Linked DNA regions of Metabacillus sp. KUDC1714. The protein of the gene in region 2 interacts with the protein of the main gene of each other region in a pairwise test. Links are inferred from orthologs where the notes say so. Each region holds a gene or a part of one and is shown on either strand. Other genes may lie near its edges.

Region 1 (3,188 bases), 770 kb from region 2 along the record:
AAGTCAAAGAACGTCTTCTATTCATTGCGTCTTATTGGCCCGAGGCTGATCAAGGGACTTGCGCTTTATTAAGCTTTCAATTGATCATAAAGCTTTATCATCCGATTTTTCCATTCAGAAGATAGTTCATCAAGTGAAAGTATGTATTCGATTTGCGAAAGATCTTTTTTATTATGAAAATATGTATTGTGAATGGTTGCAATGGAGATCTGTTTAGTATGTTTTTCAAGAATTTTGATATCCGAATGAGATGTTATGATTCCTTCTTTTAATACACGAAAGAAATATCCGGTGTAGCCTTTTTCAACTATCTTATTTAACAATGTATTGATGTTTGTATGTTTATTAATCGTTGAGCATGGAAATCTACCTTGTGAGATCTGTAAAACAGCATCTCCAATCTGAAAAATATCACCAATACAAACTTCGGTTTCCTGCATATTTGTTAAAGTCAGATTTTCACCAAAAGCTGCTTTTGGTAATGTTGTACCATATGTTTTTTCCCAAAATGCGTAGTGTTCATATGGATATACACATATGACTCTTTCAGATCCACCATGAAATTCATGGTTTTCAACATCATCACCGGTAATACGTTCAAAAGTTACCTCTAAACTTTCAACCGGATCTTTAGAAATTCCAGAACGGAATTCGATGCCTTTATGTGATAAAGTTTTTGGTGTTCCTTTGCTTAGCCAAATAATTTGTGATGTCATACTAGTTCACATCCTTATAAATGTGGTGTTATTAATTTGATTTTACAAAAAAATACATCAATAAGTTACTTATTGATGTAATAAAAAATTATTTAATCTTTTTTTTGTAAGCTTTACTGATTTTTTATTCATTTTTATATTTAATAGTTGGTCTAGGTTTTGGCTTGCAATTAATGTTAGATGCGAGTCTATCCCATTTTCTTTTGCGGTAATTAACATTTTTTTTCGGTATTCTTCGATTACAGAATCAATCGAAATCATAATGACCACCTCGCACTTAGCTTTACTAGGTGGAAAAGTCCTAGTAATTCTATTATCGGATATTTTATCCTATTGTAAAGTGTTTGGGTGTATTTTTTCTGATTTTTTTAAAAATCAATAAAGAAATACTATAAATTGGAATAGTGGTAAAAGATTCGTTTATATTTAGTGTTAATAGGATTTCCGAACATGAAAAAATATAGAAGGGGAGTGTTCTCTTTAAAAGGTTGTTTTCGCAAACTTTGTTGCTTTTTAAAATAGTATTGGGTTGGTTGATTGGCGCTCCAGGATGCTCGCTTTCCGTGGGGCGGGCGATGAGCCTCCTCAGCGCGAAGCGCCTGCGGGGTCTCATCTGTCCCGCTACTCCCACAGGAGTCTCGCACCTTCCGCACCAATCAACCTAATCAGTTTTGTTCAAAAACAACAATCTTTTAGAAAAGAGCCTATTAAAAATATTGAGGTGACTTTCCCAGGTTAATTAGTACTACAAATAAGATTAAAGAGGGTTGTCTTTATAGAAGATTAATAGGGAGTGAAAAATAAGAGATAGAAGTCAACACTGCAGCAAAATATTTGGGATGCTGCAGTGCGTATTGAGCTTAATTTCTACCACGACCATATCTAAATTGTGCATTTAACTGACCTTGAAGCATTTTTTTCTTAACTTCAGCTTCACTTTCACGTTGTTTTTCTTTTAATCTCATTTCTTTTAATATCTCAGTTGTTTGAACACCGTCCTCTCGTTTATCTGCAATGTCCATTAATGTCTCAATATCATTGAATGAATATTTTCTTGTGCCTCTATCATTCCGATATGGAGCAATTAATTTTCTTTCTTCGTAATATCGAATTTGTCTTAAGGTTAATCCGGTTAATTCACTTACTGTCCCAATCGAGATTACCTTCTTATCCTTGTATGAGCGGTCTTGCTGATTCATTCCTCCACCCCTCGTAAGAGATACTTCTTTTTACAAGTATAACCTTTGATGTAAGATATGACATTTATATTGTTAGAAAATCTAACAAAGAAATATATCGTGTAAAAAGCATGTAAGGTTTCGTCACAGTGAGAATTTAACTTATAAAGGGATAAATTTCAATAAAGAAAAGTAATCATCCCTTGCTTAGGTTTTGTTTTTAGTAAGAAGGAAGATGGAGAAAGGAGAAAAAATGTGTTTGTGCGTTAATGAACTATAATGCTTTTGCTTGATTGTAATATATAAGCTGGTTTAAAAGTTGCTGGGAAAGGTTATTTAAAAAAGAAGGCTGGAAAAGTGCAGTAACTTCTTCGAATTGGTTTGATTTTACGTTGTAAATTGTTAAAGTAACAATTTCTGACCCATTGATTATTGCCATGTATAACTGTTGGGACTTAGGTTCCGCAGAATTTAAATAAAAAACCTTCGTTTTATTTTCGTAATCCTCTTTGGCTACTACTCGTAAAGTCAATAGTTTCAACTCCTTCATAAGTTGAAACTATTCTCGACATGATTTCTACACTTTAAACAAATTTATACAAATTTAATAACTCTAAAGAAAATCTTAACATTATGTTAATCGTCCTATAACAATTTTAAGGTAAGTTAAAAGTAGCAAAATTATTATATGGAGATGAGCGTCATGAGTAAAATGCTTCAAAATGCACTTGAGGAACAAAGAAATTATTACTCTCAAAAATTACTCGCCATTGGAGTATACAATACACAAGTCCTGAGGAAGATGACCCTTACTGAATTAAAGAATGAGTACAATTATTTTTATCATAATGATCCACAAGTAAAAAGAAATCGGACGATTTAAGTATTGTTGAAAGTGACATTAAGAAGAGGTTAACACTTACAGTGTTTATTCATGTGCTTCTTAATATTTGATTTAAGAGTTACCTTTTTTTACAATCTCTAAAAAAAAATCATTTAATGTGTTTATTGGCATCAGGTTAACTTTTTGGACATTTTTAATCCTTTCTTCAATAACCGAGAATGTTTCTTCAAAATATTTATTTAGATGCATAGACTCAAAATATTCTTGACCATTTTGTTTTGATTGTAGTAATAGGTCAATTTGTTGATCTAGTTTTGGATCATTCATATACTGGTGAGAGAGTAAAGTAATATCATTTTTTGGCATTTCTTGATTGTCTAAAATCCATAAACATGACAGTAATGGTCTTAAAATATTTAAATATCTTTTTGTTGTAGTTCTCTTTTCCTT
Region 2 (3,312 bases):
ACAGTTACACCGATCAGTGCAAATACACCAAACGGGGCAAACTTCATCACTTGGTTTGTCACCCAAAACATTGCTTCTAATACACCTTCAAAAAAGCCAAGGACAGGTTTTCCTTTTTCTCCTATTGCCGCAATTCCTAAACCAAAAAACACAGAGAAGAAAATAATCGGTAACAAGTCACCCTGGGCCATGGATTCAAATATGTTTTTCGGAACAATATGAACAATCGATTCCGCAAAACCCTGGCTTTCAGCTGTTTTCGTCGTTTCTTCATAATTTGAAATATCACTTTTTTCAAGATTGCTTGTATCTAAACCAGAACCCGGGTGGAACAAGTTGGCCGCCAGTAATCCAATAGCAATGGCGATTGTGGTGACAATTTCAAAATAGAGAATGGTCTTCCCGCCTAATTTCCCTAGTTTTTTCATATCGCCGACTCCTGCGATTGAGACTACTAATGCAGCAATGACAATCGGAACGACAATCATCTTAATTAAATGAATAAAAATGTCTCCAATCGGCTCCATAATGACCATGACTGTTTCATTCCCGTGAAATACTGCACCGACAGAAATACCTAGTATAAGTGCAACAAAAATTTGTGTAGCTAATCCAAACTTTTTCAAATAAATTCCCCCCTAATGTTAGTTGTTTTTTGTTAACGCTTTCATTATTATTTATCTTAGTTTATACTCAACCCCACTAAAACCAACTAAAACCTACTGAAACCCACAAGGGCAAATAGGAAAATTAAAAATTTTAGTCAAAACCCTTTCCCCTTTTTTACCATTAGTACAATGTGTTATGTTTTTATATAGTGACTGGGGAGGGACTGTATTGAAAGAGCGTATAAGGATTTTACTATTAATGATGATTGCAGTGCCTCTTGCGGGTGAATTCAAGTTTTATCCATTCGACGATACATTCAGAGTCAGTTTGGGGACGCCTGTCTTTTTCTTGTTTTTGCTGTGGGGGAGAAGGATTCATCCGAATATTGCAGGCATTTTAACGGGGTTAAGTGTGTTTGTTTTACGTTTTTTGCTGGCTGTTGGGATACGAGACATATCTGTTGAGGAAGCGATGTATCTTCATTTTCCCGCCTTCTTCTATTACGTCATGTACGCGTTCGTATTTCATTTGACGAAATTGAACGAACGGCATGATCAGCCGTTTATAATCGGGCTTTTAGGGGTATTGATCGAGCTTTTTGCAAGCGTATCGGAAATGGCGATCCGTTCTTTCCTGGCAAATCAAGACATAACCTTGCTGACCATTGAACAACTCGTTTTCATTGCCTTTATTCGAAGCTTTTTCGTTCTCGGCTTTTTTAATATTTTCAAGCTGAGAGAAGCAAAATTCGCAGAAGAAGAGCAACGCAAGCAAAAGGAGCAAATGCTGCTTTTCATTTCAAATTTGTATGAAGAATCGGTTCAACTGAAGAAAACGATGCTAAATGCGGAAGAAATCACCAGCATGTGTTATGATTTTTATCGCCGGTTAAAATCACGGGAGGAAAGCGGCCATGATGCGCAAACGGCACTGCAGATTGCCGGTCTTGTCCATGAGATCAAAAAAGATAACCAGCGGATTTATGCAGGGGTGTCGGAACTCATGGCTTCCAAAAACCTACAAGATTATATGACAATCGAAGAGCTTGGTAACATTATGATCGTGTCCAATAGACGATATGCAGAGTCTAACTGCAAAGATGTTTCATTTTCCTTGCATGTAGATGGGGACCATCCGCCTTACCATGTATACATGGTATTATCATTAATCAATAATTTGTTAGCCAATGCCGTGGAAGCCATTAAAGAAGAGGGATACGTATCGCTGCATGTGAAAAGGAAAGATCAATTCGTGGAGTTTTGCGTCAGTGACAATGGCCCCGGCATTGCACCTAGACTGAAGGAAGTCATTTTCACAGAAGGCTTTACAAAGAAATTTGATGCGGCTGGAAACCCTTCGACGGGTATCGGTTTATCGTATGTGAAACAAACGGTTGAAAAATGGGGAGGACATATCAGGCTTATGGATAACCATAAAGAAACTGTATTTATCTTAGAAATTCCAATGAATGCGATGATCGAGAAAGGGTTAGCGAGATGAATTATTTCATTATAGATGACGATATTGCCATTCGAGCAATGCTGATTGAAATGATTGAAGACGAAGATTTAGGAACCGTGGTGGGAGAAGCGGAGGACGGATCGTTAGTGGATAATGGCTTGTTGTCATTAAAAAAAGCAGACGTTGTCTTAATTGATTTGCTCATGCCAATAAGGGACGGAATTGAAACGATCCGGGCTCTTGCTGATGGATTTCAAGGAAAGTTTGTGATGATTTCTCAAGTAGAAACGAAGGAACTGATCGGAGAGGCGTACCGTTTAGGGGCGGAATACTACATTACAAAACCGCTGAACCATCTTGAAATTGCATGCATATTAAAAAAAGTAAACAAGCAGGTTCTGTTGGAACAATCAATGCGAGGCATTCAAGAATCATTGAACTTATTTACAGGCCAACCGCAGTCTCCGTTCGTGTCCTCCTATCATACAAAAAATATTATTGAAGCCGGACGTCCCTTAATTTCAGATTTAGGTATGATTGGAGAAGGGGGAAGCGAGGATTTACTAAAAATTTTAGAATTCCTCCAAAATGAAAAGCAAAGACTCGGTTCTGCCTATACGTTTCCATCTTTAAAGGATATTTTTGCAGGCATCGCTGCTGAAAAGCTAGGAGATCGAGTGAAAGAGGCCGACATCCAGAAGGAAATGAAAGCTTCTGAGCAGCGTGTCCGCCGCGCTCTTTACCAGGCGCTCATCCATATCGCTTCATTAGGATTGACGGATTATATGAATCCAAAATTCGAAGCCTATTCTTCCACATTTTTTGATTTCTCGGAAGTCCGCAAAAAAATGCTGGAGCTGGATGACAAAAGCGAAAAGGCAAGCAACCAGAGCCGCATTAACATGAAAAAATTTATCCAAGCGTTGTTTATGGAAGCGAGACAGCTGATGGAATAATATATCATATAAAGTAAACCTTCAATAAGTGGAGGTTTTGTTATAAGCGGACTTTAGTCTGATTGAATAGAAGTTTTGGGAGTTTTCATTCATAAAGACTTAGTTTGGATAATAGATATTTTACACGAAGTTAAGTTTTGTAGATTAAGGGGAATCTCTCCCCTTTTGTTATTTTATCTACCTTTATAACAACAAATGCTATGCGCGTCCTTTCACAAGATTTTCAAGGTACTCGGCCATCGATGTCCCTGTAAGGTTTCGTATTTGAATACTATGAAGAATTCCA

Evidence for each region.
Region 1: the proteins of HUW50_RS14805 (region 2) and HUW50_RS17900 interact in binary tests that used the Bacillus subtilis proteins (3 or more experiments, as listed by UniProt). The link is inferred for Metabacillus sp. KUDC1714 from one-to-one orthologs.

What each region holds. Positions count from the first base shown.
Region 1 is NZ_CP055263.1:3,895,205-3,898,392, forward strand. The notes cover bases 247-3,095. They hold HUW50_RS17900 (MerR family transcriptional regulator), read right to left. Parts: upstream 1,916-3,095; coding sequence 1,577-1,915; downstream 247-1,576. Other genes in these bases: HUW50_RS17890 (MOSC domain-containing protein), read right to left, coding at 247-716; HUW50_RS17895 (aspartyl-phosphate phosphatase Spo0E family protein), read right to left, coding at 786-977; HUW50_RS17905 (hypothetical protein), read right to left, coding at 2,169-2,426; fbpA (Fur-regulated basic protein FbpA), read left to right, coding at 2,598-2,777; HUW50_RS17915 (nucleotidyltransferase domain-containing protein), read right to left, coding at 2,850-3,095. In the rest of the region: more of HUW50_RS17890, read right to left, coding at 69-246; more of HUW50_RS17915, read right to left, coding at 3,096-3,188. UniProt on the Bacillus subtilis protein: Transcription regulator that actives the transcription of genes required for nitrogen assimilation such as nrgAB (ammonium transport), nasABCDEF (nitrate/nitrite assimilation), ureABC (urea degradation) and gabP (GABA transport), during nitrogen limitation.
Region 2 is NZ_CP055263.1:3,128,781-3,132,092, reverse strand. What follows is about bases 1-2,973. They hold HUW50_RS14805 (sensor histidine kinase), read left to right. Parts: upstream 1-837; coding sequence 838-2,109; downstream 2,110-2,973. Other genes in these bases: HUW50_RS14800 (response regulator), read left to right, coding at 2,106-2,973; HUW50_RS14810 (cation:dicarboxylate symporter family transporter), read right to left, coding at 1-626. Also shown: more of HUW50_RS14800, read left to right, coding at 2,974-3,026. UniProt on the Bacillus subtilis protein: Member of the two-component regulatory system GlnK/GlnL that positively regulates the expression of the glsA-glnT operon in response to glutamine.